Urbifossiella limnaea: one gene and its partner. Each later gene encodes a partner of the first gene's protein in a complex. Links are inferred from orthologs where the notes say so. Each region holds a gene or a part of one and is shown in the gene's direction. Other genes may lie near its edges.

Region 1 (7,506 bases):
CGCCTTCCGGCACGCCGTGGCCAGCACCCGCGCCGCCGACGACACCGCCGTCGACAGCGGCTGGAAGGACAAGGCCGAGGCCGGGCTGACGCTGCTGAACGACTACCTCGCGCTCTACCCCGGCGGGTGGGAGGCGTGGTACGCGACGCGGATGGCGGCCCGGCTGAACCACGAGCTCGGCAAGGCTGAGGTCGCGGCCCGGCTGTGGGCCAAGCAGGCGAAGGCGCCGGAGGCGACGCCCGACCTGCGGACCGAGGCGGCGTACCAGGAGGCCGACTCGCTCATGCGCTCCGGCCGCTACACCGAGGCCGCGGCGAAGGCCGACGAGGCGAAGAAGAGCGCCGCCGCCGGCGCCCCGAAGGACCGGCTCAACCTGATCTCGGTGGCGGCGAAGGCGGCCGCCGGCAACCCGCTGGACGGGATCGCCCCGCTCGAGGCGGAGATCGGCAAGACGAAGGACGCGGCGGTTCGGGCGACCGGGCAGGCGATGCTCGGCGAGCTGTACCTGGCGGGGAAGAAGCCGCGCGAGGCGATGTGGGCACTGCTCTGGGTGGAGGTGGTGTACAACCAGGACCGCGACGAGGTGGCGAAGGCGCTGGCCCGGCTGACCGAGGTGTACAAGCAGCTCGGCGACGAGGACCGCGAGCGGACCAACCACGACCGCATGCGCCGCAACCGCGCCCTCCTGCTGTGACGGCGGACGGGGTCCGACGATTTCAGACGACGCGTTAGGCCGGGGCGCCAGCCCCGTCGGGGCTTGACTCCCGACGGGGCTGACGCCCCGGCCTTAACGCGCTTCACGGCCCGACTCAGTCCAAGGGAACCGCACAAGCGACACGCCGCGGAGTGCCGATAAGTCCGGAGGGCGCACCCGCCCCGGTTCCGCAGGAAGGATTCCTCCCGGTGCCGTACACCGTCGCCCTCGACGCCTTCCACGGCCCGCTCGACCTTCTCCTCTACCTCGTCAGGCGGAGCGAGGTGGACGTCCTCGACATCCCCGTCGCCGCCGTCGCCGACCAGTTCCTCGACTACCTCCGCGTGATGCGCGACCTCGACCTGGAGGTCGCCGGCGACTTCCTCGTCATGGCCGCCACGCTCATGGAGATCAAGAGTCGCGCCTTGCTGCCGGCCGACGCCGCGGACCCGGCCGACTCCGACAAGCCCGACCCGCGGGCCGAGCTCGTCAAGCAGCTGATCGAGTACCGCCGTTTCAAGGAGGCCGCGGGCGCGCTCGAGGAACTCGCCGGCGCCCAGTGCGCGCGGGTGCCGCGGCACGAGTCGCCGGACGCGGCGCCCGCCGCCGGGCCGGTCGTGAAGCCGGTCGAGCTGTGGGACTTGGTGAGCGCGTTCGCCCGCCTCGTCCGCGAGACCCAGGCGGCCGGGGCCACGGTCGCCGTGGACGACACGCCGCAGCACGTTTACGAGGCGCAAATCCGCGAGCGCGTGGCAGCCGAAGGCCGGGTACGGTTCCGCGACGTGTTCACCCCCCCGCACCACAAGGCCCGGCTGATCGGCATCTTCCTGGCGGTGCTCGAGTTGATCCGCCACCACGGCCTCGGCCTCGACCAGCCCGACCCCGCCGGCGACATCTGGCTCGTGGCCGTAGCCGCGCCGCTCGACGTCGCGGAATAAATTTCGCTTTCGGGCCGACCGCCGCGGTGTTAGCGTACCGGTAGCGGCCCCGTAGCGCTCGGGCACGGGCGTTGCTTCACTTCCGACCCTGGCCGCCACCCGGCGGCTCCCAATCGAGGGCGTCCGATGAGCGAGTTCAGCCGTATCGACGATCACGGTGACGACCGCGGGCTGTGCAAGAGCTGTCGGTTCTGGGACGCCGAGCACGACGGCGCCCGCGAGGAGGACGCGACCGTCGGCCTGTGTATGCACGCCGAACTGACGCACTTCTCCCTCCAGGTGAGCGGGCACTGCGGCTGTAACCGGTACGCCGCAGTCCTTCTGGCGGCCGCCGCCGGGAAATGACGAATGACGAATGACGAATGACGACGGCGGTCTCGGTCATTCGTCATTCGTCATTCGTCATTCGGGCTATACCACCCCGCATGGATTCCGACTTCCACGCCGTCCGGTGCGAGTCACTGGTCCGCTACCTGCGCCGGCACGTCGCCGGCGAGGTGCGGTTCGACGACACCTCGCGCCGCCTCTACAGCACCGACGCCAGCCACTACCAGGTTCAGCCGCTCGGCGTCGTCGTGCCGCGGACCGTGGACGACCTGGCGGTGACGGTGCAGATCGCGGCCGAACTCGGCGTGCCGATCACGGCCCGCGGCGCCGGCACGAGCCTGTCGGGGCAGGCCATCGGTCCGGGCGTCGTGTTGGATTGCTCGAAGTACCTGAACTGCGTCGGCGAGGTGGACGCAGTCGGCCGGCGGGTGACGGTTCAGCCGGGCGTGGTGCTGGACCAACTGAACCGCGCCGTGGCGCCGTTCGGGCTGGTGTTCGGCCCGGACGTGGCGACTGCCAGTCGGGCCACGCTCGGCGGCATGATCGGCAACAATTCCGCCGGCTCGCGGTCCGTCGTCAACGGCCGCACGGTCGACCACGTCCGGTCGCTGACGGCGGTTCTGTCCGACGGAACGGTGGGCACGTTCGGCCCGCTGTCCGCCCACGAGTACGAGCGGAAGCTGGAGTTGCGGACCCGCGAGGGCGACGCCTACCGCGCCACCGCCGCCGTGGTCCGCGACCACGCCGCCGAGATCGCCGCCCGCACGCCGCGCATCCAGCGGAAGGTGAGCGGGTACAACCTGCTCTCGCAGTGCGACGCCCCGCCCTCGCTCGTCCCGTTGCTCGTCGGCTCCGAGGGCACGCTTGCCGTCACCGCCGGCGCCGAGCTGAACCTGCTGCCGCGGCCCAAACACCGCGGCCTCCTCGTGCCGCAGTTCGCCACCCTCGCCGCGGCACTCGACACGCTGGCCGCGTGTCTCGAACTCGGCCCGTCCGCCGTCGAGCTGATGGACCGGATGCTCATCGAACTCGCGGCCAAGCAGCGCGGCCTGAAGGACACGATGGCGGCGGTCCGCGGCCGGCCCGAGGCGCTGTTCATGGTCGAATTCAGCGGCGACGACGCGGCCGAGGTGGCGCACCGCGTCCACGAGCTGGCGCGCCGGTTGAAGGGCGTCCCGGGCCTGACCGCGGCCGTGCCGGCGCTCGACCCGGCGACGCGCGACCCCCTCTGGAACCTCCGCAGCGCCGCGCTGCCGCTGCTGTTCGGCACCGTCGGCGACCGCAAGCCGGTGACGTTCGTCGAGGACTGCGCCGTCGCCCCGGAGCGGCTGCCGGAGTTCACCGCCCGGTTCCGCGACGTGCTGCACCGCCACGGGACAGACGGCTGCTTCTACGGCCACGCGTCTGTGGGGTGCCTCCACATCCGCCCGGTGCTGAACCTCCACGACCCGGCCGACGTGCGGACGATGCGCGCCATCATGGCCGACGTCGTGGCGCTGACGCTGGAGTTCGGCGGCAGCCTGAGCGGCGAGCACGGCGACGGCATGGTGCGGAGCGAGTGGAACCGGGCGATGTTCGGCCCGGTGGTGTACGAGGCGTTCCGCCGGGTGAAGCGGGGGTTCGACCCCGGCAACGTGCTGAACCCCGGCAAGGTGGTGGACGGCCCGGCGATGGACGAAGGCTTCCGCCACCCGCCCGGCCGGCCGCTGCCGGAGTTGCCGACGGTGTTCGACTACGAGGCGCAGGGCGGGTTCTTCCGCAGCGTGGAGCTGTGCAACGGCGTGGGCGTGTGCCGCAAGACGCAGGGCGGGGCGATGTGCCCGAGCTACCGGGTGACGCGCGACGAGCGCGACACGACGCGCGGCCGGGCGAACGCGGTGCGGCACGCTATGGAGGGTGACACGCTGGCGAGCGGCCGGCGTGAGCCGGCTGTTCCCGGCGCGACGCAACGGCCGGCTCACGCCGGCCGCTCGCCGCTGTCGCAGCGCTGGGTCGCCCCTGTGATGGACCTGTGCCTGTCGTGCAAGGCGTGCAAGAGCGAGTGCCCGAGCAACGTGGACGTGGCGAAGCTGAAGGCCGAGTTCCTGCACGCCTACTACGCCCGCCGGGTACGGCCGCTCGGGCACCGGCTGGTGAAGCGCGTCCACCAACTAAGTCCGCTCGCGGCCCGCTTCGCCGGCGTCGGCAACTGGCTGGCGCGCCAGCGGTGGGTGCGGGGGGCGCTCGAAAACCTCGCCGGCATCGACCGCCGCCGAAGCCTGCCCGAACTGCACCGCGAGCACTTCCGCGCGTGGTTCGCACGGCGTCCGTCGTCCTCCGTCCGCCGTCATTCGGCCGGGCCGAACCGCGTCGTGCTGCTCGACGACTGCTTCACCACCTTCCAGGAACCCGACATCGGCCGTGCCGCGGTCGGGCTGCTGGAACGCGCCGGGTTCGCCGTCGAGCTGGCGGGCGTGTGCTGCGGCCGGGCCATGATCTCGAAGGGGTTCCTCGGTGACGCCCGCCGGCTTGCCCAGCAAGGGGTTGCAAAGCTGGACCGGTACGCGGCGGCCGGCGTGCCCGTGCTCGGCCTCGAGCCGAGTTGCCTGCTCACGCTCGTCGACGAGTGGCCGGAGTTGGTTCCCGGCGCGGCGGCGAAGCGCGTCGCGGCGGCGGCGCACCTCGCCGAGGCGTGGCTGGCGCCGCGGCTGCGTGACAGCGGGGTGTCACTCGCGGCCGAGCCGGGGAAGGTGCTGTTCCACGGCCACTGCCACCAGAAGGCGCTGGTCGGCACCGCGGGCACGGCGGCGGCGCTGAAGCTGGTGCCGCACCAGGACGTGACCGTGCTCGACGCCGGCTGCTGCGGCATGGCGGGGGCGTTCGGCTACGAGCGGGAGCACTACGACGTGAGCGTGGCGGTGGCGAACCTGGCGCTACTGCCGGCGCTGAACGCGGACCCGGGGGCGACGGTGGTGGCGACCGGCACTTCGTGCCGCCACCAGGTCCGCGACCTGACGGGCCGCCGCGCCTGGCACCCGCTGGAGGTGCTGGCCGCCGCGGCCGACGGGTGACCTGCCGGAGAGGTGTCGCAACCCGTTTACGGGCCGCGGCCTGCGCCAATCACCGGATTTGCGGCTGGTACGAACCAACTTTTTTATGAGTCGGTGACATGTTTCCGGAACCCGACCCCCCTCCCGCCGCAGAATCATTCCGCCGGCCGGTCGGAGATCGAAGTCGATAACCGGCGTCAGTTCTTCGGCCGCGGCGGCTGGAAGACGTTCCGCTGGTCGTTGGCCAGGTCGTTCAGCTTGTCTTGCAACTTCCGCTGCGCCTCGTCACGCTGGCGGGTAAGGAGGTACGCGTCCTCCTCGGTCACGATCGTCTTGCGGCGCGCCTCGCGGGTGTAGCCGGCGGGGCGTGCGTTGCCGCCGCGGGCGACGAGCCACTCCGAGTAGCGGTCGAACACCTCCATGTACACCTCGATGGTGTCGCCCACTTCCAGGCGGCCCGGAGTGCCGTCGGCGCGGCGCTTCCGCAGGCCGTCGGTCTGGAAGTTGTACCGCCCGCCGGCGTCCAGCCCGCCTGGCTCCGTCGCCGGGTTCGCCGCCGCCACCGCGTAGAACTCCACCTGCACCTTCGGCCGGGCGAAGCGGTCGAGGCCGGCGAACGACTTCTCGAACAGCCCCAGCTCAGGCACCCACCGGCCGACCTTCCGCAGGTCGGCCGTCACCGCCTTGAGCGGCAGCCGGGTGAACACCGCCCCCGCCGGGTCCTGCCGCGGGTGGTTGATGTCGCGCGTCGCCGCCGGGAGCGTCGCCGGGTCGAGCCCCTTCGGCACCACCCGGTACGCCAGGTTGACCCGGCCGACGCCGAGCTCGGAGCGGGCCGAGTAGATGATCTGCATCGGGCCGGTCTCGCCGTCGCCGCCGGCCGTCGGGCGGAACGCTACCGGCATGCTGTCCCACTCGTACAGCCGCGGGTCGCCCTTGCCGTCGAACTGCGCCGGGTCCGGGTTCCGCGTCGATTCCTTCTGAAAGGCCACCGCCGGCGGTTCGTCCGGCAGCATCCGCACGCCGCGCCGCGCCGGCGCGGGGCTCGCGAAGCCGCGGGTGTCGGTCAGGTCGATGCGGTATCCGATGAGCTTCTCGCTCGCCGGGAACGTCCACCCGGCCAGGAGCCCGTCGGGCGAAAGCTCGTCGGGTGTGAGCGGCGTGCCGTCCACCTCCTTGTTGCCGCTCCCGCGGAGGACCGGCGTCAGCACCGCCTTGACCACCTGCTTGGTGAACGTCGCCTCGACGCGGATGCCGGACAGCGGCAGGGCCGCGGTCACCTCGCCCTTCGGCTGGTAGCGCTCGAACGGCAGCGGCACGTCCTTGCCGTCCACGCTGGCGGTCCGGGTGCCGAGGTACGTCGGCAGCAGCAGCCACGCCTCGATGTCCTTGACCTGCGGCGGCGGCTCGAACTTCACGGTACCGGGGGTACGCGTGCGGCCGTCGCGAAGGCGGGCACGGAACGTGAAGTCCACCGACGACGGCGGCAGCTTCGCCGCGAACACCGCCGAGCCGTCGGGGTTCGTGCTCTCGTGGGCGAGGCGGTAGGTGTCTTCGGGGTTGTCCTCGGGGCGGACGAAGGCGCTGCCCGTCGCGTCCTCAGTCCACTCGCCGGTGACGCGGTAGCGGAGCACGACTTCGGCGCCACTCGGCCACACGTCCGGGGTGACGTTTTCGAGTTGCACCGAGCGCGGGATGTCGGCGCCGGCGAGCATCTGCCGCTGGAGCAGGATGCCGGCGAGGGTGGGGTTGATCGCGGCGAACAGCCCCCACCCGAGGACGGCGGGGGCGGCGGCGGCGAGCCCCCACCCGGCGGGGCGGTAGTCGATGAGCTTCGTGAGCCGGTGGCGCGCGGCCATCTCGCCGGCTTCGCGAGTGACCTCGGCGATCAGCACCGCGGACATGCCCGCCGTCTTCGCCCCGGCGCGGTTCAGTTGTAGCGCGGTGACGAGGCGGTGGTCGAACTCGGGGATGGCCTTCTCGGCGCGGAGCGCGAGGTCGTCCACGGGCGGCGCGGCGACCCACGGGCGGAGCACGAGGAAGTAGGCGAGCCCGGCCGCGAGCGCGATCTGGCCGCCGGTGACGAGCAGGCGCAGCGCGAAGGGTACGTCGGCGAAGCGGTCGTAGAGCCAGTCGGCGAAGCAGGCCGCGCCGAGGACGGCGAGGGCGACGCCGACGAGGCCGCCGGCGCCGAGGGCCAGGCGGACCAGCCGTTCGCGGAACCGCCAGTGGCGGAGCTGTCGGAGCAACAGGTTCATCAGCGGTTCTCACCCTCTCGGCCAGCGGCCCACGTCAGTGGGCTGTGCCTGCCGAGGACTCGCGCCATGAAACAGCCCACTGACGTGGGTCGCTCGCCACGACTCGTCAACTCAGCCCGTTGAACTTCCGCGCCACCCACTCCAGCGTTAGCAGACCGACAACCAGCATGAGTGCCCACTTGTTCCACATCACGTACTCGGTCCGCGTCGTGAACGGCACCGTCTGCGGCTTCACCTGCTCGGCCAGCGTTGCCAGGTCT
Region 2 (6,491 bases), 5.5 Mb from region 1 along the record:
AGCCTCGAACTCGAAGCCGCGGGCGTGGACCTGCCGGCGGACCCGAGCGAGGCGCGGCCGGCCGACGCCCCGGTGCGGGCGCCGCTGAGCCGCGAGCCGGGTCGGCTGTTCGGCCCGCGCCAGCCGGCGGCCCCGGCCCAGGCCGAAGGCCTGAGCCCGGTGGTGCCGACGACCGCGACCGAGCCGGCGCCGGCGGCCGCCGCCCCGCGCGGCACGAACCCGGGGACGGTGTTCGGGCGGTAGCGGGCCGTGGACAGTGGGCCGTGGACAGTGAAGACCGAGCCCGGGGGTTCACCGCCCTCGGGCTTCGTCGTCCCGCTCCCGGCTCCTGTCCTTAACGGCCCACTGTCCACGGCCCACTGCCCACTCCAAAGCCATGCTCAGCCGCCTCGAACTCGTCGGGTTCAAGTCGTTCGCCGACAAGACCCGGCTCGACTTCTCCCCCGGCGTCACCGCCGTGGTCGGCCCCAACGGGTCCGGCAAGAGCAACGTCGTCGACGCCGTCCGCTGGATTCTCGGCGAGCAGTCCGCCAAGAGCCTCCGCGGCGGCGAGATGGCCGACGTCATCTTCAACGGCTCCTCCTCCCGCAAGAGCCTCGGCATGGCCGAGGTGACGGTCACCTTCGACAACGCCCGCCGGCTGTTGGGGGTCGATGCCGACGAGGTGCAGGTGACGCGCCGCGTCTACCGCGACGGCACCGGCGAGTACCTCATCAACGGCATGATGTCGCGGCTGAAGGACATCAAGGACATCTTCCTCGGCACCGGCGCGGGGTCCGGCGGCTACACGATCATCGCCCAGGGCCGCGTGGACGAGCTGTTGCAGGCGTCCACGAAGGACCGCCGCGAAATCTTCGACGAGGCCGCCGGCATCAGCCGGTTCAAGGCGAAGAAGAACGAGGCGCTGCGGAAGCTGGTCGCCGTCGAGAGCAACCTCACGCGATCGCGCGACCGCCTGGACGGCCTCGACGCGCAGCTGCGCACGCTGCGGATGCAGGCGTCGAAGGCCCAGAAGTACAAGGAGTATTCGGACCGCCTGAAGGAGCTGCGCGTCGGCCTGGGGGCGAAGGAGTACCGCGACCTGTCGGCGGCGCTGGCCGCGGAGGAAGCGGCGCTCGCCGAGCTGACCGCCGCGGCCGGAGGGTCGGCGGCGCGCGCCGAGGAGCTGGACCGCACCGCCCGCGCGCTCGACGCCGCGGTGACGGCGACGGAGGCCGAGCTGCGCCGCGAGGAGGCGGCGCTCGCCGACGCGCGCCAGCGCATCGCCGGGTTCGAGGCCGGGGCGAAGCACGACCGCGCCGCCGCCGCCGAGCACGAGGCGGAGGTGGCCCGCGTGGCGAAGGCCCGCGCCGACATCGCCGCCCGCCTGCGCGGCATCGAGGCCGAGCTGGCGACGGCGGCGAGCGCCGCGCAGGCCGCGGACGCGGCGTTCGTGGCCGAGACGCACACCGCGGAAGCCGCGACCGCCGCGCTGGCCGCCGCGACGAGTCACGCCGCCGACGTGACGGCGCGCATCACCGCGGGGCAGGAGCGACAGTTCGACCTGGTGCGCCGGGCGACCGCGGCGCGCGGCCGGACGACGGCGAGCCTGGAGCAGGTCGAGCGGCTGCAGGCCGGCTACACCCGCAAGCGCGGCGAGCTCGGCCACCTCGGCGCGCGCCGCGGCGGCCTCGAAACCGCGCTCGACGGCCTCTCCCGCGCCGACGCCGACGTGCAGGCGCGTCTCGCCGACGCCCGCGACTCCCTGGACCGGCTCCATTCCGAGCGCGACGCCCTCGACCACGCACAGGAAACGGTGCAGGGCCGGCTCGAAGCGCTGCGCGTGCGGCAGGGCGACCTGCGCGGCCGCGTCGAGGTGCTGGAAGGACTGGAGCGGGCGCAGGAGGGGCTCGGCGCCGGCGTGCGCGCGGTGCTGGACCTGCTGCGAACCGGCACCCGCACCCTGCCGACGCCCCTGCCGCTCGTCGCGGACCTGCTCACGGTGCCGCGCGAGGTCGCGGGGCTCGTCGAACTGGCGCTCGGGGACGCGGCGCAGCGGTTCGTGGTGCGCGACCCGGGCGCGGTGGACGCCGTCGTCGCCGCGGTCACCGGCGTGCCGGGGCGCGTGGGGTTCATCCCGCTCGCGCCGCCAAATCCGCCGGCCGACGCCGACGGCTCGCCGCTCACGCTCGCGTCGTTCGTCCGCTGCGAGCACCCCGACTTCGCCGCGCTGCCCGACCAGCTCCTCGGCGCCGTCGTCCTCGCCGACACGCTCGCCGACGCGCGCCGGCACCCGGGCCGCCGCGTCATCACCCGCGCCGGCGACCTCCTCGAACCGGACGGCACCCTGACCGTCGGCCCCGTCGTCGGCGGCGCCGGGCTGGTGTCGCGCAAGAGCGAGCTGCGCGACCTCCGCGACCAGTCGCGCGCCCTCGCCGCCGACGTGACCGCCGCCGAAGCCGAGCTCGCCGACCTGCGCCGCGACGCCGACGCCGTCGCCGGCCGCGCCGAGGCCGCGGAGGCGGAAATCGACCTCCTTTCCGGCGAGGCCGGCGACCTTCAGCAGCGCATCGCGGTGCAGCGCCAGCAGCTCGACGAGCTCGACGACCGCATCGAACTGCTGCGCGCCGAGGCCCGGACCGACGAGGAGGAGGTGCGCCGGGCCGAGGCCGCGTGGGTGGGCGCGAAGCTCGAAGCGGAGGCCGCCGAGGCCGAGGCCGCGGGGCTGGAGACGGAGCTGGAGCGGCTGAAATCCGAGGCGAAGGCCGCGGCCGAGGCGCAGGCCGCGGCGCAGGAGGCGCACACCGCGGCCCAGGTGAGTGCCGGCCGCGCCGCCGCCGACCGCGACCGCACCCGCGACCGGCTCGCCGGCCTGGAAGCCGACCTGCGGAAGCGGAAGATCGAGGCGATCGATCAGTCGGCCGCGTTCCGGACCGCTCAGGGGCGCCTCGCCGAGACGGTTCTCTCAATCCTCCGGGCGACCGCGTCGGCCGCGGCCGCGTTCGCCGAGAAGGAGGCGCGCGAGCGGCAGGCCGCGGGGCTGTCCGGCCGCGCCGCCGCCGACCGCGCCGCCCGCGACGCCGCCCGCCGCGAGCTCGACGGCATCCGCACCGGCTGGCAGGAGCAGCAGGCCGCGGCGCACGCGCGGGACCTGGCCGTCCACGACCTGCGGGCGCGCCGCGAGGCCGTCGCCGCCCGCCTCCGCGAGGACTACGGCATCGACCTGACGCAGGAGCCCGCGGACGGCGCCGACCCCGGCCCGGCGCTGAGCGCCGCGCAGGAGATCGACGACCTGCGGAAGAAGCTGGCCCGCCTCGGCAGCGTGAACCTGGAGGCGCTGGACGAGCTGGCGCGGGTGGAAGCCGAGCACGACGGGCTGAAGGCCCAGCACGACGACCTGGCCGCCGCGCGGAAGTCGCTGACGGACGTGATCGACGCGATCAACGGCGAGAGCCGGGCGCTGTTCACGAACACCCTCACCGCGGTCCGCGGCTACTTCCAGGAGCTGTTTCGCAAGCTGTTCGGCGGCGGCCAGGCGGACGTGGTGCTGGAGGACGGCGTGGACGTGCTGGAGAGCGGCATCGAGATCACGGCGCGGCCGCCGGGGAAGGAGTTGCGGGCACTGTCGCTGCTGAGCGGCGGCGAGCGGACGCTGACGGCGATCGCGCTGCTGCTGGCGATCTTCCGCAACAAGCCGAGCCCGTTCTGCCTGCTGGACGAGGTGGACGCGGCTTTGGACGAGGCGAACACGGCGCGGCTGGCGGGTGTGTTGCGGGAGTTCCTGGACCGGAGCCAGTTCATCGTGATCACGCACAAGAAGCGGACGATGGCCGCGGCGGACCGCCTGTGGGGCGTGACGATGCAGGAGAGCGGCATCAGCCGCGTGCTGCCGATGCGCTTCGAGGACTGGCCCGACGAGGAGCCCGCGCAACAGGCGGCGTGAGCGTTCGGACGAACCCTTTGACACCCGCCCGACCGGGCGGTAGCCTGTCGGCACCTCTTTCCCGCCGAGGCTCCCGATGAGCGAACCGACCCCCGGCCGCGCGCCGGCTTCCGTGGGCACCTGGCGGCAGGCCGCGGTGGTCGCCGACGGCAAGGACATTCCGGTCGGCCGGTCCACGCACCTCACCGTCACCCCGGACGGGTACACGGTGACGGTACTCGGCCGGGTCTACCAGACCGGCACGTCCGTGGCCGACCACTCGACCGACCCGCCCCGGTCCGACGTGACCATCAACACCGGTGCGGCCGCCGGGCACACGCTGCGGCAAATCTTCCGCGTGGACGGCGACGTGCTGGTGGCGTGCGCCGCCGGCCCCGACGGCGATCGGCCGACGGCATTCGCGAGCCCGCCGGGGAGCGGCCACACCCTGAGCGTGTGGGTGCGGGTGCCGGACCAGCCGCCGCCGAGCATCACGCCGGCCGTGTGGTGGGTCGTGCTCATCGTGTCGCTGATGGTCGGCGGCGGGTTCGGCGAGGCGGCGGAGAAGGGCGTGGTCGGCGAGCTGGGGGTGTGGGGCGCGCTGGCGGTGCGGTGTACCGTCAGCGGGGTGCTGGTGGGGCTGCTGGCTTACGGGCTGTCGCGGCTCACCCGGGCGGACCGGTTCACGCGGGCGGGCCTGGCCGGGTTCGGCGTGCTGTTCGGCGTCGCCCTGCCGCTGACGCTCGGGGTGTACGAGAACCTGCGGAAGCTGCTGGAGCCGGAGCACGGCTGGCTCGGCTGGGGGCTGGCGCTGCTGGCCGGGTCCGCGGCCGGGCTGGCGGCGTCGGCGGTGCTCGTGGCGGTGCTGAAGCGCGCCGGGCTGACCACGCCGGAGGCGTGACGATGCAGGAGAGCGGCATCAGCCGCGTGCTGCCGATGCGGTTCGAGGACTGGCCCGACGAGGAGCCCGAGGCGCGGCAGGCGGCGTGAGCCACCTGCGTCAGAAGAGAGTGTCATGGGCAAGGCGAAGCGGACGAAGCCCGAGGAGCGGAAGAACCTTCCGGTCAACCTCGTTACCAAGGTCCTGACGGAATCCGGGTATCGCTGCGCCGTCCCGACGTGCCGCAATATCCTCGCCCTCGACATGCACCACATCTGGGAGGTGAACGTCGGGGGACCGGACGAGCCCTGGAACCTCATCGCCCTCTGCCCGACGTGTCACGCCCTGTACCACCGGGGGACGATCAAGGAGGCGTCGATCTTCGCCTGGAAGTCCATGCTCATGACCCTCGGCCGGGCGTTCGACCTGGACACGATCGACAAGCTGCTGTTCCTCCACACCATCCCCGAGCAGCTGCTCGTCATGTCAGGGGATGGGGTGCTCCAGTTCTCCCGCCTCGTCGGGGCCGGGCTCGTCGTGTTCTCCCTCAAGGCGAACAACAACTGGACCCTCGTGACCTACCAAGTGCAACTCACCGAGAAGGGCCGCTTGCTCGTGACCGCCTGGAAGAGCGGGGACAGCAAGGAGCTCGGGCAGGTGTTGAGTCCACCTGAACCAATCGCACCGTACACGAGAGAGTTCACCGAGGAGGACTGGATCGAGCACGAGGGGGTGTTCATCTTCGGCGTTCCCGTCAGCGTACACCGTCGCGGGTTCGCCCCGTCGTTCAAGGTGTACACGAAGACCGACGAGGGGCTCAAGGAGGGGTTGAGCGCGACCGTCACTATTCCCGCGAACTCCGTCACGATCCAGACCGAGAAGCCCTTCGCAGGCACGATCGAGATTCACTAGACGGCCTCTATTTACCTCGTTTCCCCGCTCCGCGGGGGAACGCGTCTTCGGCCGCTCCTCGGCCTTCGGTTTTCAGGCCGAAGGCCTGACAGCCCTCAGCCCAGGGCCAGGTGCGCAGCACCGCCGCCCTGGGTACGCGGCACGAATCACCCCCCAGCCTGAAGGGCTGGGAGCCGGCTCGCAGGCCTTCAGCCTGCACGGCCACTCGCACCCCGGACCCAGGGCGGCGGCCCTTCGGGCCTTGCCCTGGGCTGAGGGCTGTCAGGCCTTCGGCCTGAAAACCGGCTGCCTGTACAACCCCGTTCTTGGATCGAATGGATTCGGCCTCAGCGGTCGCGCAACTCGCGGACGGCGGGGACGCCGATGTCGAGGACGCCGTACTTGCGGACAAGTTCCTCGCGCACCCGGGCCGCCGCCTGGTGAATCCGGGCGCGGACCTCCGGGTCCAGCGGCCGGCCCGTGGTGAGCTTGTCGAGAACAGCCTGGGTGTCCGCCTCCAGCTCCGGCGGGATCGCGTCAGCGAACGGGACGGCGGCGGGTGCGGTGCTCATACCCGTATTGTCCCCGACCCCTGGCGCGGATCAAGGCTGACCAGGAAACACGCGGCGCCGCTACGGGGCCGGGGGGAACAGGTCGTCGAGCTGGCCGAGGTTCGCCAGGTCCACCACGGCGCGCCACTGCGCGTCCAGCGCGCTCAGGTACGCCTGCTGCGCCTGGCCCAGGTTCTGCTGCGCCAGCACCACGTCGTCGAACGCCACCTTGTCGGGCTCCGTCCGGTGGCGGCGGACCAGCGCCGCG

The links.
Region 2: the proteins of ETAA1_RS22745 (region 1) and smc are in contact, whole or in part, in a crystal structure (PDB 3ZGX), measured with the Bacillus subtilis proteins. The link is inferred for Urbifossiella limnaea from one-to-one orthologs.

What each region holds. Positions count from the first base shown.
Region 1 is NZ_CP036273.1:5,575,164-5,582,669, reverse strand. The notes cover bases 1-2,767. They hold ETAA1_RS22745 (segregation and condensation protein A), read left to right. Parts: upstream 1-903; coding sequence 904-1,632; downstream 1,633-2,767. Other genes in these bases: ETAA1_RS22735 (FAD-binding and (Fe-S)-binding domain-containing protein), read left to right, coding at 2,058-2,767; ETAA1_RS22740 (hypothetical protein), read left to right, coding at 1,759-1,977; ETAA1_RS22750 (hypothetical protein), read left to right, coding at 1-694. Also shown: more of ETAA1_RS22735, read left to right, coding at 2,768-5,009; ETAA1_RS22730 (hypothetical protein), read right to left, coding at 5,186-7,246; ETAA1_RS22725 (hypothetical protein), read right to left, coding at 7,353-7,506. UniProt on the Bacillus subtilis protein: Participates in chromosomal partition during cell division. May act via the formation of a condensin-like complex containing Smc and ScpB that pull DNA away from mid-cell into both cell halves.
Region 2 is NZ_CP036273.1:73,407-79,897, reverse strand. The notes cover bases 1-4,122. They hold smc (chromosome segregation protein SMC), read left to right. Parts: upstream 1-376; coding sequence 377-3,922; downstream 3,923-4,122. Other genes in these bases: ETAA1_RS00380 (TIGR03067 domain-containing protein), read left to right, coding at 3,999-4,122; ETAA1_RS00390 (HEAT repeat domain-containing protein), read left to right, coding at 1-243. In the rest of the region: more of ETAA1_RS00380, read left to right, coding at 4,123-4,802; ETAA1_RS00375 (HNH endonuclease signature motif containing protein), read left to right, coding at 4,917-5,693; ETAA1_RS00370 (hypothetical protein), read right to left, coding at 6,020-6,244; ETAA1_RS00365 (TolC family protein), read right to left, coding at 6,305-6,491. UniProt on the Bacillus subtilis protein: Required for chromosome condensation and partitioning.